Regions from separate parts of the Flavobacterium sp. C3NV genome, predicted to be linked through region 2. Evidence: riboswitches for the same ligand, from Rfam matches in the RefSeq annotation. Region 2 holds a riboswitch; each other region holds the start of a gene.
What was found. Region 2 has a riboswitch for cobalamin ahead of ACIDC4_RS00830 (TonB-dependent receptor). Riboswitches for the same ligand answer to the same signal wherever they lie in the genome.
Positions count from the first base shown of each region.

Region 1: linked by a shared signal. The riboswitch ahead of ACIDC4_RS22655 (DUF5074 domain-containing protein) and the one ahead of ACIDC4_RS00830 (TonB-dependent receptor) in region 2 are both predicted to bind cobalamin.
Region 3: linked by a shared signal. The riboswitch ahead of ACIDC4_RS10515 (TonB-dependent receptor plug domain-containing protein) and the one ahead of ACIDC4_RS00830 (TonB-dependent receptor) in region 2 are both predicted to bind cobalamin.

Region 1 covers NZ_JBKQBJ020000021.1:30,875-41,034, reverse strand. The annotation lists gene ACIDC4_RS22685 (LacI family DNA-binding transcriptional regulator) at 1-273, opposite strand, end outside; gene ACIDC4_RS22680 (SusC/RagA family TonB-linked outer membrane protein) at 509-3,580, shown strand; gene ACIDC4_RS22675 (RagB/SusD family nutrient uptake outer membrane protein) at 3,596-5,161, shown strand; gene ACIDC4_RS22670 (SusE domain-containing protein) at 5,172-5,918, shown strand; gene ACIDC4_RS22665 (DUF6814 family protein) at 6,065-6,289, opposite strand; gene ACIDC4_RS22660 (MFS transporter) at 6,301-7,797, opposite strand; cobalamin riboswitch at 8,040-8,231, shown strand; gene ACIDC4_RS22655 (DUF5074 domain-containing protein) at 8,552-9,871, shown strand.
Region 2 covers NZ_JBKQBJ020000001.1:186,773-196,932, forward strand. The annotation lists gene ACIDC4_RS00800 (NAD(P)H-dependent oxidoreductase) at 1-444, shown strand, start outside; gene ACIDC4_RS00805 (DUF4465 domain-containing protein) at 528-1,475, opposite strand; gene ACIDC4_RS00810 (hypothetical protein) at 1,534-2,763, opposite strand; gene ACIDC4_RS00815 (hypothetical protein) at 2,771-4,003, opposite strand; gene ACIDC4_RS00820 (cell surface protein) at 4,045-5,331, opposite strand; gene ACIDC4_RS00825 (DUF5074 domain-containing protein) at 5,342-6,487, opposite strand; gene ACIDC4_RS00830 (TonB-dependent receptor) at 6,484-8,532, opposite strand; cobalamin riboswitch at 8,647-8,854, opposite strand; gene ACIDC4_RS00835 (hypothetical protein) at 9,141-9,389, opposite strand; gene ACIDC4_RS00840 (Crp/Fnr family transcriptional regulator) at 9,651-10,160, shown strand, end outside.
Region 3 covers NZ_JBKQBJ020000006.1:70,259-80,418, forward strand. The annotation lists gene ACIDC4_RS10485 (ABC transporter substrate-binding protein) at 1-551, opposite strand, end outside; gene ACIDC4_RS10490 (C1orf53 family protein) at 724-1,086, shown strand; gene cobU (bifunctional adenosylcobinamide kinase/adenosylcobinamide-phosphate guanylyltransferase) at 1,314-1,841, shown strand; gene cobT (nicotinate-nucleotide--dimethylbenzimidazole phosphoribosyltransferase) at 1,997-3,676, shown strand; gene ACIDC4_RS10505 (adenosylcobinamide-GDP ribazoletransferase) at 3,742-4,539, shown strand; gene cobC (alpha-ribazole phosphatase) at 4,524-5,057, shown strand; cobalamin riboswitch at 5,124-5,330, shown strand; gene ACIDC4_RS10515 (TonB-dependent receptor plug domain-containing protein) at 5,358-7,220, shown strand; gene ACIDC4_RS10520 (YncE family protein) at 7,226-8,296, shown strand; gene ACIDC4_RS10525 (S41 family peptidase) at 8,370-9,845, opposite strand; gene ACIDC4_RS10530 (RNA polymerase sigma factor) at 10,007-10,160, shown strand, end outside.

The sequences.
Region 1 (10,160 bases), on a different contig from region 2:
ATTTTCGTTTGCAACCTGCTCTATTCCGTTGATTACGGTAGAGAAAAAATAATGTACAATTTCCGGAATGATAATACCAATACTTTTGGTTTTTCGGTTTTTTAGACTAAGGGCAATGTTGTTGGGTTTATAGTTGTAAAACTTTGCAAAAGCCTGAACTTTAAGACGCGTTTCTTCTCCTATTTCTAAGCTGTTTCTGAGTGATTTTGAGACAGTTGAAATAGAAACATCAAGTTCCTTTGCAATCTGTTTTAAGGTGATTTTACGTTTCATGGTATTTGTTGAAAAAAATCTAATTATTAATAAAGGTATCTTTTATTTTTTGATTTGTCATTTTTTGACTGAAAAGATTACAAAAAATAGAAAGTTTTCAACACTATCACGTTTTCGTAACTCAATATAAATTGTCTCTGGTCGAGCACGTTAATAAATTCATAATTTTGAAATTCGAAGTAAAATTAAAAACTTAACTAACATTCAAAAACTCAAACTAATTTAAACAAAAAGTATGAAAACAATTTACAAAAAGTTGTTATTTTTATTCCTACTGTTACCGTTTAGTGTACTAGCTCAAAGTACCTTAACAGGAACAGTTGCCGATCTGGCAACGGGGCAACCAATCCCGGGAGTAAACGTAAATGTACAGGGTGCTCCAGGCGGATCATCAACAGATTTTGACGGTAAATTTCAGTTATCTAATTTAAAAAATGGAGACAAAATTTTGGTTTCATTTATTGGATACAAAACGTCAACTGTAGTTTTTAATGGTCAAAAAACTATATCGATTTCTTTAGAAGAAGATACCAATCAGCTTAAAGAAGTTGTGGTGCAAGTAGGTTACGGTACTGTTAAGAAAAAAGATGCTACAGGTGCGGTAACGGTTTTATCTGCCAATCAGCTTAATAAAGGACCGGTTGGTTCTGCAGATCAGCTGCTTGTAGGTAGAGCTTCTGGAGTTAGAATTACTACAGATGGTGGTATGCCAGATGCAAACCCAAATATTAGAATTAGAGGTGGAAGTTCATTATCAGGAAATAACAATCCGTTGATTATTATTGATGGTGTGCCAATTGATAATACCAATCCGGCAGGAATTTCTAATCCATTAACATTGATAAACCCTAACGATATTGATTCGTTTACGATTTTAAAAGATGCATCAGCTACTGCTATTTATGGTTCAAGAGCATCAAATGGTGTGATCATTGTTACGACTAAAAAAGGTGTTAGTGGTGCTCCAAAATTTACTTTCTCGTCTAATATAACTATTGGTAAGGTAAATAATCCTGTTGATATGATGACTGGAACTCAATTTACTTCTTTTATGCAAAAGTATCATCCTGATTACACCAATTTATTAGGTGTACCTGATGGTAGTGGTGCGCTTGATAATCCGGCAACTCCTCAAATCGAAGGAAGAAAGTTGTATAATACAGACTGGCAGGATTTAATTTACAGAACCTCTTTCTCTAGTGACAATAACTTTAGTGCAAGAGCAAACTTATTTGGTAAAATTCCATTTAGAGCTTCTGTTGGTTATGCTAAAAATGAAGGTGTTGTAAGAACAAATGATCTTGAAAGATATACAGGATCTATCAAACTTTCACCGGTTTTATTAGATAATCATTTGAAAATTGATGTGAATGCTAAAGGTATTTCTGTTAAAAAGAATGCTATAGATGCTGATGCTGTTATTGGTAGTGCTTTAGGAATGGATCCTACTAAACCGGCATATGCAGATCCTAATTCACCAAATAATATATTTGGCGGATATTATCAGTTGCTTAATACTAATAAATCTATCAATGGAGCACAAAATCCGTTAGCAATTTTGAATCAGAGATCTCGTCCTGAGGAAGTTCAGAAATTATTAGGAAACATTGAATTAGATTATAAAATGCCATTTTTGGAATCTTTAAGAGCTGTTGTGAATGGTGGTATCGAAGCATCTAAATCAAAAATTAGAGAGTCATATACAGATAATGCTCTTCAGACATATAAGATAGATAATTCTGCAGCGACAACTCCTCCAACTTATGTGTTTAATCCAGGTTTAAATTATGCCGAAGATCAAACTGTTACGAATAAAACATTAGATGCTTATTTTGTATATAACAAAAGTTTGACAGGATTTGTAACCAGAGTTGATGCTCAGGCTGGTTATTCTTATCAAAACTTTAAAACTGACGGAACTAAGGAAAATTATAGATATAGTACCGTAAATGGTTTAAGAGAGTTAACTCCAAACCCGGCAAATAATGCTAATAACAGATATTATAACGAGAGAAACTTACAATCGTTTTTTGGAAGAGCTAATTTTGATTTAGTAGACAAATATTTATTTACGTTTACTTTAAGAGCAGATGGATCGTCTTTGTTTAAAGAGGATAAAAGATGGGGTTATTTCCCAGCAGCGGGTGTGGCATGGAGAATGAAAGACGAATCATTCTTAAAAGATTCTAAGACTTTTAAAGACTTAAAATTAAGATTAGGTTACGGTATTACAGGACAACAGGATATAACGGGTGTTGCGGGATCTTATCCTTACAGTGCGTTATTTGCGCCAACTAGTACCTCAAGTACTTATATTCCTGGAGTAAATGGTTATTCTGCTAAACCTTATAACGAGAATTTAACATGGGAAAAGACAACGACTTATAACGTAGGAATTGATTTTGATCTTTTTGAAAAAAGTATTGTTACCGGTAGTATCGATGCTTACCAAAAATATACAAAAGATTTACTTTCTGTAGTTTCAGCGGCTCCAGGACAAGCTTTAACAAATGAGTTTGTTGCTAATGTAGGAAGCATGAAAAATAAAGGTGTCGAAGGAAACTTAAATGTTAAAGTGATCAATAGTGAGGATTTCAATTTATCTCTAAACGGAAACATTGCTTATAATATTGGTGAAATTACAGATTTGAATAACAGAACTACAAACGTTGATAATGCATCAGGTATTCCGGTAGGAACAGGACAAAAGATTGCTTACAATACAGTTGGTCAGCAACCTTATTCGGCTTGGGTATTTCAACAAGTTTATGATTCAAACAACAGACCGGTAGAAAATGCTTTTGTTGATAAAAACGGAGATGGTGTTATCAATGATAGCGATAGATATTATGTGGCTTTAAGACCAAACTGGACCTATGGTTTAGGATTAACAGCTTCGTACAAACAGTTTGATTTATCAACGACTTTCAATGGTCAGATAGGAGGAAAAGTGTACAATGCAAGAAAACTTCAGTCTGGATTTATTGATAAGGCATTGCCTGCAAATTCAACTAGTTTAACGAATGTTTTGAATACTGAATTTGATTTTCAAACTATAAACGGAAACGTTCCATTTTCTGATTATTACTTAGAAGATGCAAGCTTTTTACGTTGCCAGAACATAACTCTTGGGTATAATTTTGACAAAGCAATTAAAGGTGCTGTTTTAAGATTGTATGCTTCAGCTAATAATGTATTTATTGTAACTAATTATACAGGGGTTGATCCGGAGAATTTCAATGCAATTGATAATAATTTCTATCCAAGATCAAGAACTTTCAGTTTTGGTCTGAATTTAGACTTTTAATAAAAAAATATAAAGATGAATCAATTTAAATTTAAGATTATAGGAGCTGCTTTTGTTCTATTCTTATTCACTGCTTGTGTAGATGACTTAAATACAGAACCAAAAGTAGAATTGACATTGGATAAGCTTTTAGAGCAGGATCCAAATGCTGTAGACGGTTTAGTTTCTAAAATTTACGGAACTTTTGCTCTTTCAGGTCCTGATGGCCCAGATTCTTCAGATATTACTACAAAAGATAATGGAGAAGCTGCTTTTTTAAGAAGTATTATCAACTTACAGGATTTCTCTGCAGATGGTATGAAAAACCGTTGGGGAGATGATGGTTTAGATCAGTTAACAACAACAACTGGGTGGAATGGGAATAATAAATTCTTTAGATACTTATTCGACAGGGCTTATTATACTATTTCTCAGTCAAGTAATTTAATTAAAATTTTAAAAACATCTAAAGCGAATATTCCGGACAGAGAAAACCATATTGCTGAATTGCGTTTTTTAAGAGCCTTATCTTATTATTACATTACAGATTGTTTTGGTAAAGGAGCTATTACGACTGAAGATGATATTAATACTTCTACTCCAAAAAAGGAATCAACAAGAAAAGAACTTTTTGCTTTTATAGAGTCTGAATTGAAAGAAGTTGAAGGTACTATTACAGCAACAAAATCTTACGGTAAAGCAGATAAAAATGTAGTAAGAATGCTTTTGGCAAAATTATACCTAAATGCAGAAGTGTATACAGGAACTCAAAGATATGATGATGCTTTATTGTATTCTAAAAAAGTAATTGATGAAGGCGGTTATACTCTTGCTCCAAGTTTTGCAAGTGTGTTTTCAGGAGACAACAATACTTCACCGGAAATTATCTATACTTTAATTGCAGATGCTGTGGTAAGCCAGGGTTATGGTAACACAACTTATATCATCAATGGAAATTTAAGTACAGAAACAATGAATCCTAATAATTATGGTGCAACTGATGGTTGGAGTGGTCATAGGGCTACAAAAGCCTGGTACGGACTGTTTAATAATGGAAATCTTGTTGATTCTCCGGATGACAGAGCAAAATTATTCTTTACAACAGGACATTCGTATGAAATGAATGATTATAAAAAATGGACAGACGGTTATCCTAGTGTAAAATTTACAAACAAAAACTTTGTAGGAACTACAAATGCAACAAGTTTTGCGAACACAGATTTTCCTTTGTTCAGATTGTCTGATGCTTACTTAATGTATGCTGAGTGTGTTGTAAGAGGAGCAAGTGGAGGTTCTGCAGGATTAGCTTTAGAATATGTGAATAAAGTGAGAACAAGATCACATGCAGGAGAAATAAATGCAGGAGAATTAAACCTTGATTTCATTTTGAAAGAAAGAGGTAGAGAATTGAACCTTGAAGGACACAGAAGACAAGATTTAATTCGATTTGGAAAATTCACTGGAGGATCTTACTTATGGCCATGGAAAGGTGGAGTAAAAGATGGAGTTGCAATTCCTGAAACTTACAACTTGTACCCAATCCCTACAAGTGCGTTACAGGCGAATTCACAGTTAACTCAAAATCCAGGTTATTCATCTTAATACGAGAAATATGAAAAATATATTAAAACTAAGTGTATTTGCACTGTTATTTATATCAGCTACAGCTTGTGATTCAGATGATGATCTTACTGTAGTTACGCCATCAAAAGCAGCTGTACTGGCAATTCCTGCCGAAGGATCAGTTTTTGTTCTTGATAAACTAACACCTAATGAAGTAGTTGCGACCTTTACATGGGATGCTGCGCAATATGGAGGTGCTCCAATGGCTATAAGTTATGAACTTCAAATGGCAAAATCAGGAACAGACTTTAAAGATGTAGTTGTAGTTTCTGTAACAACAACAAATAAGGTAGCGGTAACAAGTGGAGAACTTAATGCAGCAGCGCTTAATGCCGGATTAACGGCTTTTGAATCTCAAGATGCTGATATTCGTATTAAGTCATATGTTGGGGCAAGAGGTATTGTTCAGTATTCAAATGTGATCAAAATAGCTGTTACTTCTTATTCTGCCTGGGACAATTGGGGAATGATTGGTTCTGCAACGCCTAATGGATGGAATGATCCGGATACTAATCTAGAGTATGATTTAGCAACTAAAACATACTCCTATACAGGACCACTGGTAGTTGGGGAGTACAAATTCAGACTTGACGATAAATGGGATACTAACTATGGTGATGATGGTAATAATTTATCATTAGAAGCCGGAGGTGCTAATATTCCAGTTACTGTTGCAGGAGATTATACAATCATTGTTGATTTTATTGGAAAAAAATACACGATTACAAAAAACTAATGTTTTCTGATAATTAAAAAAAGGGCTATCTCTTTGAGATGGCCCTTTTTAAAATATACTTGCTAAGTAAAGATTTTGGTTTGGTTAGTAATGCAAAAGGGCTGTTCTATGTAATATAGACAGCCCTTTTCTCATTAATCGTAGTATTATTTCTCTTTGTTGTATTCTCCAATTACGGCAAAATAGCCAAAAGTTCCCAATCCTAACACAATGAGAGGAGTAAGAATAAAAAGGATAATGATTCCAAATACTAAATCATCCTGTTGGTCTGACAGGAGTTTGGGTAAGCCAAATTCGAATATGCAAAAATAGGCCGCTGCAACTGCAAGGATAATCCACAAAACACCTAAAATTTGTTTGATCGCATTCATAGTTTATAATATTAAAGGTGATTAGTTTTATTTTTATTATCGATATAAATCATTCCAATTACAAAACAGACTGAAGCTATAATAATAGGGTACCAAAGTCCGTCGAGATAAAATTCCGCTTTTCCGGCTGCTTTAGAATGCGTTACAAAATAGGTTGAAATAGCAGGAAGCAAACCTCCAAAAATCCCATTACCAACATGATAAGGCAGAGACATTGAAGTGTATCTGATTTTTGTTGGAAACATTTCGACCAAAAATGCCGCAATAGGTCCGTATACCATCGTAACAAATAAAACCTGAATGAAAACTAAGAAAATTAAAGTCCACTCATCGCTTGAATTGATAGTAATCGAAGTGGTAATCTGAGCATCTTTTTTGCCTGAAAAATGCGTCTTTTTCTCTAAGAAAGAAGTTCCGTCTGAATATTTTTTATGTGTGGTATAGATAGAATCGTTGTCTTTATTGACCTCGATTGTTTCTTTTGTGGCCTGAGTAAGTTCAGTTTTGTAGCTTACATCTGTGGTATTGTACATCATTTTATAAATAGGCCTGTAGAACAAAATGGCAAGAAGCATTCCGCCCATCATGATATATTTTCGTCCTATTTTATCACTCAGCCATCCAAAGAAAATAAAAAACGGAGTACCTAATAATAATGCAATACCTAGTAATCCATCGACTTGCGAAGAATCGATATTCATTACGGTTTTCATGAAACTCATGGCATAAAACTGACCGGTGTACCAAACAACACCTTGCCCCATTGTGGCTCCAAATAAAGCGAGTAACACAAATTTAAGGTTGTATCGGTTTCCGAAACTTTCTTTTAGAGGATTTGTACTTGTTGTACCTTCTTTTTTAGCTTTGGCAAAAACCGGAGATTCGTCCATGTTTTTACGAATTAAATAAGAAACACCCACCATAACAATCGAAACCCAAAATGGTACACGCCATCCCCAGGAATCAAAATCTTCAGGAGAAAGTACATTTTTGGTGGCCAGAATAACCATTAACGAAATGAATAAACCAACCGTAGCTGTAGTCTGAATCCATGACGTCCAATATCCTTTTTGTCCAACAGGAGCATGCTCTGCAACATAAGTTGCTGCCCCGCCGTATTCTCCACCAAGCGCTAATCCTTGTAATAAACGCAGAATCAATACTAATAAAGGAGCCATAAAACCAATCGTTTCATAACTAGGAATACAGCCTATTAAAAAAGTAGAGCCTCCCATTAATAATAAGGTAGCCATAAAAGTATATTTTCGGCCAATAATATCTCCGAGTCTTCCAAAGAACAAAGCGCCAAAAGGTCTCACAACAAATCCGGCAGCAAAAGTGGCTAAAGTCGATAAAAAAGCCGCGGTTGGATTATCGCTAGGGAAAAATTTAGTTGAAATTACAACCGCCAAACTCCCAAAAATATAGAAATCGTACCATTCGATCATAGTACCCATTGATGAGGCTGAAATTACTTTCCAGATGCCTTTTGTAGAAGTTTTACTCATAAACTAATTTGTATACTTGGTAATAATTAAAATTATTAAATATTTTTTAACGAATATAAAAGATAATTTTTTATTTAATTGATACTTTTTTAACAAATAGTGTTTATTTGTTGATTTAACATTTATTCAGTAAATCAAAGCTTTATAAATTGAATAAGTTATAGTTTGCAACAAATGCTCAAGGCCTTTAAAATAAAGAACTCTTGCTTTATTACGAAAGAAAACACTAGTTTTGCAGCTCAAATTTTAGAACAGAAAATGGTTGTCATATTGATACAATATTGACATTAAAAGGGAATTTGGTGTAAATCCAAAACTGTCCCGCAGCTGTAAGCTCATTAACTGAAACCCTTTAATACGTCACTTTTCATTTTGAAAGGGAAGGCTGGGTGTAGGGAGCAAGTCAGAAGACCTGCCATTTTTATAGTAATAAATAGCTTTCGGGGATTGAAGCTTGAATTAAGAACAATACATTTCACTTTGTGTGATCATGTATGGTTTAATTATTCTATTCTCGTAAGCCAAAAATAGAGTTTATGAGATTTTTTTTCTGCAAATATGATATCGTCAAAACAATTTCTTTCAAGATGTTTTTCTACGCGATTCATTCTTTTTCTTCATTAAAAAAAAATCATTAAAACGTATTGTTGTACAAGATGTTGCTTTTACAAAAGTTTATTTATATAACTTTTGAAAGGGTAAATTGTATTTCGATTTAAAGATTTAAGTAATATAATTTTTTAAATATTTAATAATGAAAAACCAATTTTTTTCCAAACCATTAATTGCAATCGCCTCTTTGATGCTGCTGACAGTTTCGTGTAATAATGATGATGATTTTACAGCGCCGCCTGTAATAAAAGGCGAACAGCAACTAAAAGATACTTTGACCATTGGAAAAACGCTACAATTAAGCTCGAAATTAGCAGATAGAAAGAATGTTTCTTTTGAATGGGCCGTAGACGGAAAAGTAGTAGGATCTGATTCTACTTATATCTTTAAACCAGAAACAAGAGGAGATTTTAAAATTACAATGACGGCCAAAAATGATGGCGGAAACGTAGCTCTTACTTATGATATTCATGCATGGGGAGCTTATGAAAACGGTTTTTTTATGATCAACGAAGGATGGTTTGGTCACGGAACGGGAACGGTAGGGTTTTACAGATATGATACAAAAGCGGTAGAAGACAGTGTTTTTGTAAAAGTAAATCCGGATAAGGATTTAAAACCGACATCGTCTACATTAGAATTTGGAACGATCATTAATAAAAAACTATTTTTAGTTTCTAAAGTTGGCGGACCAGTGGTAGTTGCTGATGCTTATTCGCTTAAAGAAGAAAAAAGAATTGCGGCTAAAGGTGGAAACGACTGGCGCGCTGTGGTTGGTCTTGATGAAAATCAGGCTCTTTTGACGTCGAGTAAAGGGATATTTAAGCTTAATCTTAATACGATGGAAGTGAGCGGACAAATTGATGGTATTACCGGTCAGGTAGGAGATATCGTGAAGTCTAACGGGTATGTTTTTGCATTGTCTGCTTCAAAAGGAGTGATTGTTATTAATGCTTCGACATTGGCCATCGAAAAAACTATTCCGGGTATGGTTTTAGGATTTGCTGTAACCGATGATAAAAAAGTATGGGCAGCAGGAGGTAAAAACCTTATTAGTATAGATTCAAATACTCTTGAAGTAAAAGAAATTCCATTAGGTTTTCAGGCTTACGGAAGTTGGGGAGCATGGCATCCGGGATCTATTACAGCGGCTAAAAATGATATTTTTATTGCTAAAAACGGAAGTTTTAGCGGTGGTAAAGAAGTTTACAAATACACTGGAACTCCGGAGTCCTTGACGGCACCTTTTATTACATTAACAAATTCGAATATCTTATATGGTGCAGGAATTGGTTATGATCGAAAGAAAAATACTTTGGTTCTAAATACATTAAATGAAGGTTTTGGGGTGAATTTCTCTATTAATAATCTTTATTTATTTAATGCTGATTCAGGAGTTAAAACAGCTTCGGTAAATTATTCGGGATATTATTTCCCGGCGGTTTCTGTATTTCATCAATAATTTTTTTTGAAGGTGATTTAACTGCGAAAAAATTTAACCGCAAGGAACGCTAAGATTTACGCAAAGGTTCGCAAAGTTTTATTATAAAGCTTTGTGAACCTTTTTTTGTGTATTATAACGTGTCCCGTGGTTGAAACCACGGGCTGTATTTGAAATGCAACAGCGTGTAGAGTATATATTAATGCTGGAATTTTTTTAGTACAATATAAACATAGCCAACGGTTTTGACCGTTGGGACACAATATTGGTAAGATTCAATAGGCTTTTTGGCGCAATCAAAAACTAAAAA
Region 2 (10,160 bases):
AACCAATATACTTTGCATGATTTGCACCAACTATATCCGGACGAAAAGATCGATATTGAAAAGGAACAGCAATTAATTGAGGAACATGAGACTATTGTATTTCAGTTTCCGTTTTATTGGTTCAATTGTCCGCCATTATTAAAAAAATGGCTGGATGAAGTTTTAACACACGGATGGGCATATGGCAGCAAAAGTGGTTATAAACTGGAAGGTAAAAAAATTGCGCTTGCGATTTCTGCCGGTATCAACAAAGAAGATTATAGCGAAACCGGAAGATACAAATACACATTGGAACAACTAACAAGTCCTTTTGAGGTAACTTTTAATTATATAAAATCGAATTACAAACCTCTGTTTGCTTTTTATGGGGCAGAACTTCATCCAAATCCTGAAAAAATTGAAAAAAGTGCGGGAGAATATATCTCTTTTCTGGAATCTTTATAAAATGTATTTTATCAGGTAAAATAGATTCATAAAAAAAGCTGCAAGGTTTCTTGCAGCTTTCATCAATTACCAGATTAATACATTTAATCTACACGTTTTACAGAAAGTTTGTCTAAACAAAAATAAGCTGCAGTATTCATTCCATACACTAAATCTGAATCTGTAGAAGTCATTTGGAAAACAAGGTATTTTACTTCTCCTAAATCTTGAAGATTACTTGCATTTACGTTTATCCACCCTGTAGGCATTACCAGAGAAGATCCTGTATGGTTGGCTAATGTATGTACTATAGGATTTGTAATTGTTCCGTCTTCGTTTACTCCATAAATTAATAATTTGAAAGAATCACCTGAAGTGAATGCTCTTGCAAATCCATCTCCGTACAAACAACCGTAATATGGCCATGGGTGCATGTTTATTTTTAATCCTTCGACTTTATATAATCCTGTGTTTCCAATTTTAATCCAGTTAGAAAAACTGCTTTCACTAAAAGTAGTTCCTTGTGGATTTTTAGGATCTAAATAGCTTGACCAATACGCCACGATATAAGGATCTCCAGTTGTTCCCGGAGTTCCCGCTGCAATTGTAGAAGAAGTACCAAAACCGCTTCCGGCCATTGTTCCCCATTGATGAGGTACCCATCCGTCAGATCCTCCAGGACCTGAACCAGAACCGTAATCTGTAATGTCATTTACATTAGACACGATAAAACCATCCCAATAATTATAACCTGAAGAGGTAGCGGTATGCGAAAATGTAAAGATATCTACATTTAAATTTGTGTTAGACACATACGTGTTTTCCCAGTATTTACCGCCGGTTGTTGTGATGCCGCTGGTTAATAATGCACTGGTTAAATTAAGCGTTGATGTGGTTCCAATTGCAGGATCTGTTACTGTTCTTTTTGTTATACCACTGGCATTTTTCGCTACTGCACTTGCATTTTCGTTGCTTAAAGGCGCATCATCATTGTTACAGGATGAGAGTCCTAAGAGTAGACCTACTGATAAAAAATAAAGTACTTTTTTCATAATTTATAAAATTTAGGGTTAATATTCGTCTTTAGTTAATTTTAAATAAGGGTGGTTCTTACTTACTTGCTTTAGGAAAATTCAAATCTTCGGCTTGGGTAAAGAAGTTGGTTACCAAGTCTGTAGCGCCTGCTTCTGCATATGACGAAACATATACTTTAACAAAATCGATTCCCGGTAAATGAACTTTCTTTCCGTTATTATCTACAGCCCAGCTAATATCTATTGATGGATCTTTGATACCTCCGTAACCCCACTCAAAAGTTCCTATGTTATAGGTTGTTCCGTCTCCGTCGCTTACATCTTTTACCGGCAAATATACTTTTGTACCTTTTAGGGTATAAGATTCTCCCATCCATTGTGGATAATAATTATAGCGTCTCCATTTTTTTGTTCTGGTAATAAAAGCGGATGCATTTTTATTATCTGTCCATTTAATATATTCTTTATCAAACTGCCAGTCTTTTGTACCTGGAACGGCTGCTTTAGCCGCATCTGGTTTGTGGTATGTAATTTCATAATTCTTTACTGTAGTCGATTTATGATATTCACTACCGGCGATTTCGTACCATTCGTTTTCATCTGCAATGCCATTTTTATTTGCATCATAAGCAACATATATGCTCGCAGGAGAAAATTTGGTGCTACCGCTATTTTCATTCATTAGAACCGTAAAATCACGTTTACCGTACGCGTTTATTACTGTATGATCAAATGCTGTAATGATAAATCCTCCAAAAGTTCCTAACGGAACTGCGTTTCCTTCTGTAAGATCTGACTGAACTCTTTCAAGAGCTTCTGTTTTGGTTGCAAAGGAAAAACTATCAAAATTAAAGGCCGGAGCAGGTAAATAATCAATAAGCGATAATGCTTTTGAAGTATAGGTTTTACCCGTTTCTGCAACAGTAACTTTTGTAGACGCTTGTTTTACCAATTTACCTAATGTTACAGCTAAATCTACTGTATAACTAGCTGCTTTGGGTGCTATAAACTGTAAGGTCTTAGTGTCACCAATAACAGAATCTTTTACCGCTCCGTTTGCTCCGGTTACTTTTACTGTCCATTTGTATTTTGCAAGTTCAGCATCACCGTATTCAATAAGTACTTCCGGCTCTACCGTTACTGCATTATATCTGCTTACTGTAAAATCTGAGGCTAATTTTAATGAAAGAGTAGCTTCTTTTACGGGTTGCGTATCAGGGTTTTCTTGTTTTGAATCATCATTGCTGCAGCAGTAAAAAGTGCCAATAGCCGCCAGAAATAAACTATGTTTTAAATACTTTTTCATATTCTTATTATTTTACTTTTTTTAAGTTGTATTTTTTTAATAAATGAAGATCTCCGGCTCCTGCAAACTTAGTAGCCATAGAAGATTGCTGATGGCAAAGTCCCATTGGTTCGCTCACACAGTTGACTACTTTTATAAAATTAATTCCCGGCAAATTGGCTTTATTCCCGTTTTTATCTACAGCCCAGTCGATATCAATATTTGAATCTACTGCATTTGCATATCCCCATTGTGGAGGTGTAAAATTCCACAATGTAGTTTGCCCCGGACGTGCGGTAACAAAATCTACATTCAGTTTTGTACCTTCGTAAGTAACAGCAGTTTGAGTTGCCCATAAAGGATAATATTCCTTTTTACTCTTTGATCTTGGCAAATAGTAGGATTCCGGTGAATTATTTTCGCAAAAGATGTGCTCACGATCTGAAAACATATCATTAGGTCCGCCTACTACTACAGGTGTTCCTGCAGCTTTTTTATGATAGGTGATTTTAAAATTCTTTATGGTGTTTGCTTTTGTGTGCTGACTTCCTATTATTTCATACCATTCATCTTCATCAGGTTTTCCGTTACCGTTTTTATCATAAGCGACATATACTATTCCCGGTGCCGGCGGATTAGCCTGATCTGTTAAATCTCCTCCGTATAATTTAAAATCGCTTTGTCCCGGAACATTCACAACAGTATGATCGAAACCTACAATGATAGAACCTCCAAAACCTCCTAAGTCCAGTTGGTATCCAACATTGGTTTCATTAATTCTGCCCAATGCCGTTCGCACTACATCTTCTTTTTTAAATCCGTCTTTGTATAAATCATTGGCAAACATTCCCGGTGCCGGATCAAAATCAAAAATACTTGTAATGTATGGGTTGTAATTTTTGGTCTCGTTCGTTACGTTTACGATTGTTTTTTTACTGCCTTTTTTGTCTCCTGAAGTAACGTTCAAAGTCAGTTCATAAGCTCCCGCGTAAATAGCAACAAAACGTAAATCTTTTGTGTTTCCTACAATAGAATCTGTCTTTTGGTTCACCGGATTTTTAGTCAAAATCCATTCGTAAACAGGGCTTGCAACTTCAGCAGAAGCCGGAATATTAAGGACGCTAAATGTCGATGTTTCGTATTTTTCCTGAAGTGTAACTGCGATCTTTTCTTCAGCTTTATCATCATCATTGTTGCTGCTGCAGCTTGTAAAAACGGCTGCAAAAGCAATTAATAATAAATGGGTAAGGTTTTTTTTCATGGTTTTTGGTATTATAATTTTAATTTAATATTCTGATTTATCTACTTTCGGGTAGGAATATTTTCTCCCAAAAGGTGCAAATCTGTTGCTCCCATTATTTCGGTAGAAGTTTCGCCTAACCATCCCGCCTGCTGGTTGAGACCATTATACACTTTTACAAAATCTACTCCCGGAAGGTGAATTTTGTTTCCGTTTTTATCAATTGCCCAATCAATATCAATAGCCGAATCATCGTCGTTGTTGGGTGCGTTATCGGCATATCCGTAAAGAAATGCGTACTGAACAAAATAACTTCCTGTTCCGCTTTCATCAACCGCATTGTCCGGTAATCTGGTTCCTTTAAAAGTGAGGCTTGGCTGATCTTTAAGCCATTTTGGCCAGTAATCTAATGAGTGATTGTAGGCGTTGTTTTGTGCCAGATAACCATCTTTACCCTGATTGTCTTTCCAGTAGATATATTCTATATCAGTAAAAAGTACAGTTCCGGTTCCGCCTCCGGGAACAGGTACTTTGTTGGGATCTGGTCTGTAATAAGTAATTTCATAATTATGAATCGTTTTTTCCATGTTGTGTCCTGCACCTTCTATTTCGTACCATTCATCATCCGGAAGTCCGTTTTTATTTTTATCGTAAGAAACCATAATAACGCCCGCTTCACTGCTCCCGCCTCGCATAGAAGTGTCAGGATTAGGATTAGCATCTGCCCAAAATGCATTACCTAAAACCCTAAAATCACGTTTCCCTTTTATGTTTACTATGGTATGGTCAAATCCAAAAACGATGTAACCACCAAATGCTCCAAGCGAAATAAGATCTCCGTTTTTCTTGGCGAGGTATGTATTGGCTCTGGCCAAAATTCTTTCGGCCGTTTCTCCGTCATTGGCTGCCGGTAAATCATTTATAAACTGTCCCGGTGCCGGTTTAAACTCAAATACTTTGTCGATAAAAGTTTTATATTCCTTTGTTTCTTTGGTTACATTTACTTTTACTTTTTGCGTTTGCATCATTCCCTGATCGTTGATCAGTGACGTCAGTTCATAAACGCCAACTTCGGTCGCTGCAAATAAAGTTTCTTTGGCTGTAACATCAGAAAATGCATAATTATCAGATGGTCCTTTTGTCACGCTCCATGTAAATTTAGCCTCTGTACTTAACCCATTATGTGCTGTAACTGCAACTATTTTAGACCGTTGTACACTATATTCATTTTCAACAATAGTTTCTCCGATATCATCGTCATTCGAACCACTATCAGAACAATTGGTAAGTGTTAGTGCTACTAATACAAGCACTACGAATCGAAAATGTTTTAAAAAGTTGTGATACATTTTTTTCATTTTAATTTTTAGTTATAAAAGCAATATGTGCAGGAATATTCCCTGCTGTAGTTTTCCATTTTAGTTTGCCTTCGGGCGTAAAGCAATAGATGTAGCCTGTTACCACATAATTTTGTGCATCGGTAATATAAATTTCCTTGGTTTCAGAATTTATCTGAAGTCCGTACGGAATCATAATTTGTTTCTCGGTACCGTCTGTAATAATCTTATCGCTTATTACTTTCTTTGTTTTTGTATCTAATATTCCATAAGTCACTTTATTACTATTGGTGAGGTAACTCCATGAAACACTGTAGTAATAGAGCAAATCGTCAACGAGACACATTCCTAAAACCGGCATATCGAGCTGCATTTTTTTCTCATCAGTTTTAGTATCAATTACAAAAAGATTCGAAGGAGTGTTGTAATAATCTCCTCTGGAACTCACATAAATATCTCCCCTGCTGTCGATTTCCATGCTGTAGAGATTAATGCCTACATCTATCTTTTTTATTTCGGTGAAAGTTTCAAGATCGATTACAGATACGGTTCTGTCGTAATTGGGAACCCTGTAACCTCCGGAATTGGCAACGTAAAGTTTCCCATTGTGTACCACCATTTGTTCGGGCTGATAACCCACATTTACTTTTCGTTTTATTTCTAATGATGTTGTATCGATTTCTGCCACAAAACCTATTTCGGCATTTGGGTCAATCGCTACAGGACCTGCATAAGAACTTACATAGGCTTTATCTTTATAGAAAGCCACATATCGACAATTGGGAATGTCTATTTTTTTGATGCGTTTTGCCGTCCATTTATCAATAACTTCTACTTTGTTCGAAACATTGATTACCGCATAAACCTTGTTACCGTAGATTTGAATATCATTTCCAACATCACCCAGTTCTTTTACAACTGTTGGGTTTCGTTCTGAATAAATATCGGTGGTATAATTTCCTGTCCTGTAATTGAATATATCAATACTGGCTCTGTTCATTCCCATATTACCTTCGTTAAGAAGATAAAATCCCTCTATTTTACCGTCGCTTCTTGGCGCAGCTACACTTTTATCCGAAGACGGAAAAATCGTTTCCTCTTCCCTACAGGAAACAAAAGCAAGGGTTATCAATAAACCGAGGACTAATTTTGTTGTGATCTTTTTCATAGCTCGATACTTATTATAAATTTCATTGTACGACCCGGCATAGGATAATTATAAATTACCTCATATTGCTGATCGAAGACATTGTTGAGTTCTATTGCGCCTTTCATTTTATAATGCTGAAATGCAAAAGATTTCTGCACTGCCAAATCGTGTGTATACCAAGGCTGAACTTCGTTGACTTTTATATTATTAACATTACCATTGTATCGTTTTCCTACGTATACAAAACTGTAGTTGAAGTTCCAGGTTTCGTATTCGGCATTTAAAATTCCGGATCCGCTATGCCATGGCGTATAAGGGATTTGGTCTCCGTAAGATGATAATTCCAGACCGCCAAATTTTGTGTAATCCCTGTTTTCAGAATAGGTATAAGTAAGATTTGTGGTTAAGTTTACTTTACCAAGATGCATGCCCATATTCAAGACAGATTCTACTCCTTGTCCTTTTACCTGTCCCATATTGGTCATCATCCAGCGAAATAAATTTCCTGTTGGCGCTGCTACTATTTTGTCTTTGGTATTGGTGTAATATCCATCAACCTGAAAAGATATTTTATCGAAGAATCCTTTATTTAAAAGTAGATTATAAGTAAAACCAATATCGTACTGATTCATATATTCAGGTCTTAAAGTACTCGAACCAACCATTGTATAATACAAATCATTAAAAGTGGGCATTCTGAAAATACGTTTTGCAAATGCTCTTACATTAAAATCGTACTCCTTAAAAGGTGTATAGCCTAAAAATAAGGCAGGCGTAAATTCTTTTTTATCGGGGGCTTTTGCATTGTAGCGCACTTCTTCCTGAACATAAGTTCCTACAACGCTTCCCAATGCTTTAAAACCACCATATCTGTACGAACTTGCCAAAGAAAATAATGCTGTATAACGCTGCGGAAAAGAAAACTGAGTATTTATTCCTTTTCTGGTTGCATTTAATCTATTGTACTGAAAATCTGTAGACAATGAAACATCCCAGTTCGATACTATACTGTACATGTTGACTGCCGATACATAATATTCCTGCTGATAATAACTATCATCAGATTGTGCGCCTTCGGTTACGGTTTCGCCTAAAATATTGGTAGTATCTCTTGCCACATAATGCGTGTAATCGTAAGCATATTTTGCTTTGGCCTGAAACTTATATCTTTTGGTAAAATCTTTAATGAAAGTTCCTTGCGCGAAAAAATTCTTATCGTATTGTCTGAAACCATCAGAAAATTTATTCTCGACAATCGCTCCCGGAGCTCCTCGATCAGAATCATAATAATACACTTTGGCATCCCAGGAACCGTTATTAATTTTTCCGTAAAGTCCGGATTCAAATCGTAAAGCTTCTATATCGCTATTGTGTCTGGTGGCAGTGGTATCGTAGGCTACAGATCCGTCGAGATTATTTCTTTTGTATCTAAATTTGTATTGTCCGTTTGATTTGATGTATTCTGAACTTACGTTCATGCTGACTTTATCGCTCAGTTTTTGTTCCCATCTAAAAGAAGGATCAAAATAATTGATGGACATGGTTTTAAACCTTACCAGTAAATTTGTTTTTTTATCCCCAACAAAAACAGGACGTTTTGTTCTTAAATAAATGGTCGAGGCGGCTGAAAAGTCTTTTGCCGACTGAAAAATTTCACTTTTCTGTCCGTTGTATAATGTTAGGGATTCCATGTCATCCAGGGAATATTTACCCAGATCAGTGACTCCGTTTTGCGCGTTACCCAACTGAATACCATCGTAAAAAACACCTACATGATGTGTACCCATATTACGTACATCGACCGTTTTAAGTCCGCCGAGACCGCCATAATCCTTAATTTGAATTCCTGCAAAATATCTCAATGCATCGGCAACATTATGGCTTGCTAAATTCTCCAGTAATTTTCCTGAAAGACTTTGTACGGGAATTACTTCCTGATACGGTTTACCTTTTAGAATAACTTCTTTTAAAACACGTAAACTGTCATTAGATACTTGCGAATGAAGCAAATATGGAGCAAGAAATAAGAAAAAGAATAAGAGTAATTTTTTTGTATTATACATCACTGATTTAATTAAATAAACTTCGCGGATGTAGTAATCAAAAAGCAAAAAGAGAGAATCCCGCTATGCAATAGCAGGTCAATTCTTGTTGTTCGACTTTATTCCACGAAAGCCTTAAACTATGTGATTATGGCAGGTCTCCTGACTTGTTCCATCTTTAAACAACCTTCTCATTCGCCGCGGCGAACAATGGCATTAGTAACGTTTAAAGACTTATCTAGAACTTACAGTAGCGGGTCTGCTCAGGATTTGCACCTGATTCCCTTTTAACTATTTTCTTTTATTTTTCTAAAGAAAACAGACCAAAATCTGACGTAAAGATATGATTATCTTTATAAAAAGAAGTATAATGCAACGAAATTACATTTTTAACAATCAATTAACAAAAATGCTATTAATAATAGAAGTGACTTAAAAACACGTTTTTGCCAAATTAATTTTGAGTTAAAATACAGCTGTAAGATTGGCAACGATTTCGATCGTTGGGACTTGGAGAATTGGGTTCTAAAACACGTAACCCAAGTTTGAAACCTTGGGCTATCGTTAATAGGATTAGAAATTAAGGATCTAATAAAATGTATTTTTTTTTATAAGCGATAAATATTTTATTATCTGAAAATTGTTATGGTATCTGCCAAATTTTCTTTGTAGATAAATGCTTTGATAAATTCCTGGACTTCATTTGTAGTTTCAGAAGGAGTTGCGAAAGAATTGATATGAAACTCATCATCCTGATCCAGGATGTGAATAATTTCGGTATAGCCTTTAGAGATTAAACTACCCTTTAATTTAATAATATTCAACTGTTGTTGACTATCCAACTCCTTACGAACTTTTAGTTTTATAGCTTTATCCATTTGTAAATATTTTAAATTATTTGACTCAGATTCATTCTCAAATATAAATATTAATTCGTTACTAATGTTCCTAAAATTGCTTTATAAAACATTATTTATCAACACACTAATAAACAAAAGTTTAAGAAATTGTTATTAATTTTATTAAATCGTTATCTACTTCTTAAATTTAATTTTCTTATCTTTTATGCTACTCGCAAAATTGATATCGCTAATAAAAGCTTCTCTTTTATTAAAATTTCAATAACTTTGGATGCTACTATGCACAATCAACTTAGAGAACATATCGAGAAAATAATTCCTCTTACAGATGAAGAGTTTGCTTTTGTGTCTTCTCATTTTACTGTCAAAAAATTTAAGAAACATCAGTTTCTTATTCAGGAAGGTGATTCTGTCAAGCATTCTTATTTTATCATTTCGGGACTTTTAAAATTGGTTTATACTGATGAGAAAGCAAAGCAGCATGTTGTTTCTTTTGCTATGGAAGATTGGTGGGAAAGTGATTACTATGCCTTTTTTACCCAAACTGAAGCTACAATGTCATTAGAATGCCTTGAAGATACTGAAGTACTTTGCTGCTCGTTTGAAGATTATAAAAACCTATGCAACGGTTTGCAAAAAATGGAGCGCTTTTTTTTGGAGAAAGCCACTTTTGGTTTTCTGGGATCTCAACGCCGCATTATTTCCTGGCAGACTTCTAACTCTAAAGAACGTTACGACCAATTATTAAAACAATATCCTTCACTCCTGCAGCGTGTTCCCAAAAGTCTT
Region 3 (10,160 bases), on a different contig from region 2:
AAAACACTTAAACCACTTTTTTTCAAATTATCCAGCGCCGGATTGTTGTTGTCTACACCAAAAGTTACAATCAAATCCGGAGACAATTCGATTAATTGCTCGATATTTAATTTTTCGTTTTCACCTACATTTTTAACTGATCCTTTATCGATTAAAGCTCTGGTTTTCTCAGATGAAACATAATCAGTATGCGGAAAACCTACCAGTTTATCTTCTACTTCTAACATTTCAAGAAACGGAATATTGGTTGTTGAGGTTACTACAACAGATTCTAAAGGCACCTTTATTGTGGTATATTTTTGTAAACTGTCCGGAACCTTAGCTTCTTTCTCTTTTAGAACATAAGTAAATTTTGCATTGGCATTTGGCCAAGGCTCTGTTACGGTTACAACTGAATATCCTTCGTGTTTTACAATAGAAAGTCCGGATGCGTACTCAATACTGTTTTTTGCATTGACAGCTTTTGCAACGGTTTCAGTCTCATTTTTTTTACATCCAACAAGAAGAAAAAGAGGTAGAATAAAAATCAATTTCGGAAATAAATGTTTCATATATAAGTTATCTTATTTTAAGGAATAGTTTTTGATTTCTGGATTTTCACATCAAATTTAAATCATCACCATTTCATAATTTACGTTTTGATAGTGACAAAGGTAACGCAATTTCTATTTTTTTTTATTTATCTTTATTCTTACAAAATGCAACAAATACCACATTTAACCTATGAATAGCATAAAAACAAAAGTTTGCTCTAGCTGCGAATCTTCTTTTACTTGTGGGGATACTTCAGCCGAAAACAAATGTTGGTGCAATGATTTCCCTCCTATTTTTAATCTTTCTGACGGCGGCGATTGCCTCTGCCCTGTTTGTTTTAAAGAAGCTTGCGAAGACAAAATTGATGCTTATGTAGAAACAATGACACCTCAAAAAGCGCTTATAAACAAAGCAACAGCTTTACCCAAACAAGAGAAATTAATTGAAGGAATCGATTATTATATCGAAAATGGCAATTATGTTTTTAAAACGTGGTTTCATCTAAAAAGAGGTTCTTGCTGCGGAAACGACTGTAGACATTGTCCTTATTAGTTTTGAGTTATTAATTATGAGTTTTGAGTTATAAGTTGTGAGTGCATTATTAATTTGCAACATTGACTAAACTATTAATATTTGAAACAAGTAAACTCTCAAAACCTAATTTCAAGATCTAATCTTAACATCTAACTCATAATTCATTACTCATAACTCAAAACTCATAATTCAAAACTCATAATTCACAACTCATAACTCACAACTCATAACTCATAACTCAAAAAATGATTTACTTAATTACCGGAGGCGAACGATCAGGAAAAAGCAGTTATGCCCAAAACCTGGCTTTACAACTTACAGATTCACCAATTTATGTAGCAACGGCCAGAAAATGGGATGCAGATTTCCAGAACAGAATCGACCGTCATCAACAGGAACGTGATGAACGATGGACAAATATTGAGGAGGAAAAGTATTTAAGTAAAATTGATTTTACCCAAAAAGTAGTGCTTATAGATTGTGTGACACTTTGGCTAACCAACTTTTTTACAGACCATCAATACGATGTAAATTTAAGTCTGGAAGAAGCTAAAAAAGAGTTTCTTTCGATCGCCAATCAAAAAAATGCTACACTGATTATTGTGACCAACGAAATTGGAATGGGCGTTCATGCCGAAACTCATATTGGCAGAAAATTTACCGAATTGCAAGGCTGGATGAATCAGTTTCTGGCTTCGAATGCTGATGAGGTGGTTTTGATGGTTTCAGGAATTCCGGTTAAGATTAAGGAGTCAAATTCCAAAACTGGATAAGGAAATTCCAAAATTTAAAATTCCAAATTCCAACCTTATACTTTATCTTTACTTAAATCTTTAAATTTTCAAACTGCAATTTGATTTTTGCAATTGATATTGTCATTGACATTGAATTGGAATTTGGAATTTAAAAATTGTAATTTAAAGAATTTATGAGCTACTTAGATGATATTTTAAAATCGCGTCGCGATACCCGACATTTTACTGCTGATGAAGTTCCTGATGAAGTGATTGAGAAAGCTTTACAAGCCGGACATTGGGCGCCATCTGTTGGATTGACCGATGCTACACGTTATTTTATAATTAAGTCTGATGAAGTTAAAACGGCTGTAAAAAATCTGTTTTTAGATTATAATAAAAAGGCTGAGGAACTTACCGATAATCCGGAACAAAAAGAGCATTACAAATCGTTGAAGCTTGAAGCAATCGAAGAAGCGCCAATTGGACTTATTATTGCGTATGATCGATCGGTTCTAAATCAGTTCACGATTGGGACTGTGGGTAGTAACGAAGCGGTAAAATTTAGTTCGGTTTGTGCGGCACAAAATATCTGGCTTTCGCTTACGGAACAAGGTTACGGCATGGGTTGGGTTTCGATTTTAGATTATTATCAATTTAAAAAGATTCTTGATTTACCTGAAAACATAGAGCCTTTGGGTTATTTCTGTATTGGAAAACCGGCAACGAATTACGACAATCAACCGATGTTACAACAATTGCATTGGAAACAAAAATCTGAAGCTCCGGTTTGTATCGAAATTAAAAACGTTACTAAAAATTCTATTGTAGATTTTAATCTAAAAGTTAAAAAATCGGCTGAACCAAAACCTGATTTCGGTATACTTTTACAGGAAAAAATAGATTCTAAAACCAAACCTATTGGGTCTTTAGGAACTCTTGAAAAACTGGCTTTTCAGATGGCAATGGTTTTTGAAACTCTGAATCCGAAAATAACAAATCCCAATATAATAGTTTTTGCAGCTGATCACGGCATTGCAAATCATGGCGTGAGTGCTTATCCGCAAGATGTTACCCGACAAATGGTGGGTAATTTTCTGGAAGGCGGTGCAGCAATAAATGTATTTTGTAATCAAAATGATATTCGGTTATCGATTGTAGATGCAGGGGTAAATTATGATTTTCCCACCAATGCGAATTTGATTCATGCCAAAATTGCCAAAGGAACACAGTCGTTTTTACACATTCCTGCCATGAGCGAAATCGAATTGCAATTGTGTTTCGAGAAAGGAAAATCGATCGTTGAAGACATTGCTAAAACTGGTTCTAACTGTATTGGCTTTGGCGAAATGGGAATTGGAAATACTTCTACCGCTTCTGTTTTAATGAGTCTTTTAACGGGTTTACCTATCGAAGATTGTGTTGGAAAAGGAACAGGAGTTGAAGATGAAAAATTAATTGAAAAACAAAACATTCTAAAAAGCGCCATTGAAAATTATTCCGGTCAAGCCGAATTAAAACAACAGCTCGCCTATTTTGGAGGTTTTGAAATTATACAAATCGCCAGCGGAATGTTGACTGCCTTCGAGAACAAAATGCTGATTTTGGTTGATGGTTTTATTTGCAGCGTTGCCTTTTTGATTGCTGTTAAAATTAATCCTGACATTAAAAATAATGCCGTTTTCTGTCATTGTTCTGCCGAGAAAGCGCATCAAAAGCTTCTTGATTATTTAGATGCAAAACCTATTTTAAATCTGGATTTGCGCTTGGGAGAAGGAACAGGTTGTGCAATTGCTTTCCCTGTTTTAAAATCAGCTGAAACTTTTTTGAATGATATGGCAAGTTTTGAAAGTGCGGGCATTAGTAGGAAATGAAAAAGTCGCAGTTTTCAGTTTCAGTTTTCAGTCTTAACCTTAAATTTATAATCACCTTTTTTTAAATGAAAAAAGAACTACAAATTTTTTTTACCTCTTTAATGTTTTACACCAGAATTCCGTGTCCGAAAAACATTGACCATCATCCTGATTATTTAAACAAGGCGACTCGTTATTTTCCTTTAATTGGCTGGATTGTGGGAAGCATTTCTTTTCTGGCTTTCTATCTTTTTTCTCTTTTTCTTTCTGTAGAAACTGCGGTGATTTTCGCCCTAATTATTTCTGTCCTTACCACGGGAGCTTTTCATGAAGATGGTTTTGCAGATGTTTGTGATGGTTTTGGCGGAGGCTGGACCAAAGAAAAAATCCTGATCATTATGAAAGACAGTGCTATTGGTGCTTATGGAGCAATTGGTTTGGTTTTACTTTTTTTATTGAAATTCAAATTGCTTTCAGAATCTGTTTCACTTTTTAAAGGAGATAGTTCTATAGCCCTTTTTCAGGTTTTTATTTTATTTGTTTCGGCTCATGCTTTAAGTCGTTTGGCAGCTATCTCTATTATTTTTACACATGAATATTCCAGAGACGATGCTTCGAGTAAAAGTAAACCTATTGCTAAAAACCATTCCTGGAAAGAAGTTTTTGGTTCGTTTTTCTTCGGATTGCTTCCTCTTTTCGTTTTCTCCTATTTTCAATATAAATTCCTTTTGGCATTAATACCGGTTTTTATAATGCGATTTTTTCTAGCACGTTATTTCCAGAAATGGATTGATGGTTATACGGGAGATTGCCTTGGTGCAACACAACAGGTTTGCGAGGTTGTTTATTATTTAAGTATTCTTTTGATATGGAAGTTTATCTAGTTCGTCACACTGAAACGATTTGCGAAAAAGGAGTTTGCTACGGACAATCGGATGTGGGTTTAGCAGAACCCTTTGAGTCTGTTTTTGAAAATATTGTTTCGCAATTACCTCCTGAAGCAATAATTTTTTCCAGTCCATTGAAACGTTGTGTGATATTAGCCGAATACATTCAAAGTAACATTAAAGCAATTTCATTTGAAAAAGAAGATCGTTTGATGGAAATGAATTTTGGCGATTGGGAAATGAAAAACTGGAATGAAATTTCGCCGGAGCAGCTTAATCCCTGGATGGAAGACTTTGTAAATATTAGCGTTTCCAATGGCGAATCGTTTATAGCATTACACGAACGAGTTGGTGATTTTTTATCTCAAATTTCAAAAGAAATAAGAAAACCTATCATTATTGTAGCGCACGCTGGAGTAATTCGTAGCATTTTATGTCATCATACTTCCTTGCCGCTAAAAGATGCTTTTAATAACAAAGTAGATTTTGGTGAGGTAATAAAAATAGCACTTTAAATACGTTTTGTTTAGAATTTATTCTTAATAGTGAAACAAATTAGAAAATTCGACATTTTTAACTTTATCTTTGCAAATAATTAAGGTTGTGTTATTTCGAAACACATTAAAAGGGAATCAAGTAATAATCAAATCTTGAGCTGTACCCGCAACTGTAAGCTTAGTTCTAAAAAGAACGATTGTTGTTAACTACAAACCACTGCTCGCCCCCGCGAACGGGAAGGTAAACAACAAGACGCAAGCCAGGAGACCTGCCTATGTAACCAATATCGAGCTCTCGGGAAAAAGAGTTTAGAAATTATGACATTGAAAAAACTTTTTGCTTTTTGTTTATTGTTCTTGTGCCAGATTATTGTAGCGCAGAGAGATACTATTAATAACTTAAAAGAAGTTATTGTATCTGATGTTAATCTTAAAAAGTACTCCGCCTCACAATCGGTTCTGGTATTGAATGATTCGGTTATCAATAAAAATGCATCTTCTTTAACATCCCTTTTAAATTATAATACTGTCATTTATTTTAAGGAAAACGGTCTTGGTATGACATCCGGACCTTCTTTTAGAGGAACGACTGCGGCACAAACTGCTGTTATCTGGAATGGAATAAATATTAATTCACAATTTTTAGGTCAGACGGATTTCAATACCGTTGGAACAAGAGATTTTAATTCTATAGCTGTCAAAGCTGGTGGAGGAAGCGTTTTATACGGAAGCAGTGCAATCGGCGGAAGCATTCACCTTAATAATGATTTGAGATTTAAAAATGAATTTTCGAATCAGGTATTTTTTAGCTTGGGAAGTTACAATACTTTAAGCGCCAACTATCGCATTAATGCATCTTCTGATAAATATAGTCTACAGGTAAATATTTCCAGAAATAGCTCTGATAATGATTTTAAGTATCCCGGCACAACAGATCAGAGAAACATAAATGGTGAATATTATAATACCAGCATGAACACCACTTTTGGGTATAAAATAAATGCTAAAAACACCATAAAAGCATACAGCCAGTTTTATGATGCAGAACGTCATTTTTCGTTAATTACACCCTCAGAAAGCAAAACAAAATACAACGATTTTAATACCCGAAATTTATTAGAATGGGAAATTTTATTCAATCGTTTTACTTCAAAATTGAAAGTGGCGCATATTGGGGAATCTTATAAATATTTTAGCAATATAGATTCTGAACTATTTACATATGGTAAAGTTGAAACTTCTATCATAAAATATGATTTGGCTTTTGATGTAAATGATAAAATCAAACTAAACGCTATTGTCGATTACAGCCGTAATAAAGGATATGGTTCGAGTATCGATAATGCAAAAAGAGAAGTTGGTTCGGCTAGTTTATTGTTAAGTCATTTGGTGACTGACAAATGGGATTATAATGCCAGCATACGTCAGGAAGTAACCGATAATTTTGGAAATCCATTCCTGTTTTCTTTTGGAACACGTTATCAATTCACTGATTTTTATCGTGTGAAATTTAACGCCTCAAAAAATTTCAGAATGCCCACATACAATGATTTGTTTTGGGAAGGAAGCGGTAATCCTGATCTAAGACCTGAAACTTCTTATCAGGCAGAAATTGGCAATGAATTTTTTACAAAGAATTTTTCTGTTTCTCTAACCACCTATTATAATTCCATCAAAGACTTATTACGCTGGGTTCCAACTGAGGGAAGCGGCGGCGCGTGGTCACCTGAAAACACAGATAAAGTGAGAGCTTATGGTGCCGAAATACTAGTAGAATGGAGACCAAAAATAGGAAACAACCATTTTACGGTTAACGGAACTTACGCTTATACGGTTTCTGAAAGTAAACAATTAATAAAAGGAGAATCTGTTTACAAGCAATTGATTTATGTTCCTTACCACAAACTAACAGGATCTGTTTCTTATAATTGGAAAAAAGTATCTTCTTATTTTCAATATTTATACAACGGAGATGCTTACACAACGCCTTTTAACAATCCTGCAAGTAAAGTAAAAGATTACAACATTGGAAATATTGGTATTGATTACGATTTTGGAAAAAAGAACAGTTATAAACTTGGAATACAGGCTTTAAATATCTGGAATGAAAATTACCAACCCGTTGCCAGCAGACAAATGCCGGGAAGAAATTATACAATATACATAAACCTTAATTTTTAAATACAATGAAAAGATTTAACAAACTATTCTTAACTGTCATACTAAGCTCGGCATTTTTTGTGTCATGTAGCAGTGATAATGATGATACTACACCGGAACCTCGTGGAAATTACGAAGGCGGATTATTTATTGCAAATGAAGGTCAATTTCTTAAATCGAATGGAAATGTATCTTATCTATCAGATGATTTAAAAATTGAAAATAATGTTTTTTCTTTATTAAATCCTGAAAAAACAACAAATGACATTATTCAATGCATTGGTTTTAATGGAGATTTCGCTTATCTGGTTGTAAATAATTCTAATAAAATTGAAGTAGTAAACAGATATACTTTTAAGAGCGTTGCTACTATTACTGCAAGTATCAAAAATCCTAGATATATCGCTTTTGCAAATGGAAAAGGATATGTTACAAACTGGGGAGTAGGAGAAGATGCTAATGATGATTATGTAGGGATTCTTGACCTTGCTACAAACACGATAACATCTAAAATTCCTGTAGTTGAAGGACCTGAAAAAATAATTGAAAACGGTGGTAAACTTTATGTGACTCACAAAGGAGGTTATAACTTCGGAAATTCATTAACTGTAATTAATTCTGCAACTAACTCAGTGGTAACTAACTTTGTAGTAGGTGATATGCCGTCAGCATTGGTAAAAGATAATGGAAGCTTGTATATTTTATGTGAAGGATATCCTAACTACGCTCCTACCCAAACAGCTGGTAAATTAGTAAAGGTTAATTTAAGCAGTAATACTGTTACCTCGACTCTTAGTTTTGAAGGTATAACACATCCTGGATTTTTAGATATCGAAAACGATAAATTATATTACACTATTGACAGTAATATTTACTCTCTTTCTACAAGCGCTACAGCTTTACCAGCTGCCCCAGTTTTCAAGGCTACAGAGGTTACTTCACTTTATGGTTTAGCAGTAAAAAACAGCAAAATATATGTTGCAGACAGAGTAAATGGTGTAGATAATGGAGATATTTATATCTATTCTCTAACAGGAAAACTTGCTAATGATTTTAGCGTAGGTGTTAATCCAAACGGATTTTACTTTAACAACTAAATCTTAGAATAGAATTAGTTTATTATTTTGGATAAAACAAGGCTTTCATTTCTGAAAGCCTTGTTTATGTTTATTATTTTAGTGATTTTAAAAGTCCTTCCGGTGCATCTTTTACATACATCTGATTTCTTACACCATCCATTGCTTTGGTATCTGTAAAATTCTTTAGAGCTATACCTTTATCCAGTTGCGCTTTTTTACCCGTTGCGCCTGTAATTTGCGAAATAGCAATACTTAATAACGGTTCTGAAGTATCACCTAAAACACCCAGATTAGTAATACGTTCCAGTTGCTCATAAGTTGGTTTTAAACCATCTGTATACTCTCCAAAATCAGCAGCATTTACTATTTTCAGCACCAAAGGCTGCATGGCATATTTATGATTTAGATTTCTATTTGCTTTTCCAAAAGTTGGAGAATCATATAAAGTAACAGAGCCAACGTTTTTACCCACTGTTGTTTCTCCTATCTGAACTACTGAAATATAAGGCACCAAACCATTTATCACTAATTCACTCGCAGAAGCAGTACCAGTGGTAGTTAGAATATAGACTTTAGATAAATTTAAGCTGCTTATTGCTGCTCCGTCTACTTTATCTACAAAACGATTATTTAGAAATTCCGGATTATCAATTTCAAAAGCTGCATTTATCTTAGCATTCCACTTTTCTTTAGCAAAAATCTTATCCGTAAACTGACCTGTAATCATACTTGCCAAACGCGTTGCAGTTTGTATAGAACCACCACCATTATATCGTAAATCCAATACAAGATCTGTAATTCCCTGCGATTTCAATTCGGCAAAAGCAGCATTTAGCTGTGCATCGTAATTCGCATAAAAACCATTATACATTAAATAACCTATTTTATGACTTCCGGAAGTAATCACCTTATTGATAAAAATAGGATTTTCATCTAAAGTTGTTTTCACTAACGAAATTGTTTTTCCGTTAGGCTCAAAACTAGTACCATTAAAATCAGCCATATTTAGTGTATAACTATCGCCAGCCAAAAGAGATTGATAGTTTGAAACTGTAAGTTGAGTTCCGTTTATTGCTGTAAAAAGATCACCACGTTTGATTCCTTTTGCTGAAGCATCAGAATTAGGAATAATATAACGTACATAACCCACTAAATCAGTTGTACTATTTGGTTTATAACTTAATCTAAGATCTACACCATTATTTTTTGTAGTTCCCTGAAGTTCCTGTTCTAAAACAGTATAATCAGAAACAATCCAGCTAAAGCGATCAATTGCCTGACCTTTTGGGAACTTGCTAATAGGTTTATTCAATAAAGCCTGAAATAAATCTTCCGGTTGAGAATACCCTCGTAAAAAAGAATTTAACGCTTCCTGATTATTATTAAAACGATCATCGGCTAAATTAGGCACATCGGCTTGCCACAAATAGTATTGATTTAGCCCTTTCCAAATGAAATCTTTCACCTGCAAATCAGCCGGAGCGGCAACATCGTCCTGATCCTCACAAGATTGCAAAGAATAGGCAAGCAAAAATAATAACAGTACGCTCTTTAAAATTGTTTTCATATAGTAGGTATCTATGTAGTATTAACGTAAAAATAGTATCTTTAGTTTTAACATTAATTATTTTTAATGTATTTTTTTTATTAAAATTTACATCTGCCCTGTAACAAAAATAATAGTGCCTCGTCTTGACTATATAAGCTAACGAATAACCAACCAATTTTATGAATCAGAATGTGTTTATAGAATTAATAAATCCTTTTAAAGACAAAGTTTTTCGTCTGGCAAAAAGATTATTAACCAGTACAGAAGAGGCCGAAGATGCTACGCAGGAAGTGATAGTTAAATTATGGAATAAAAAAGAAAATTTAGACAACT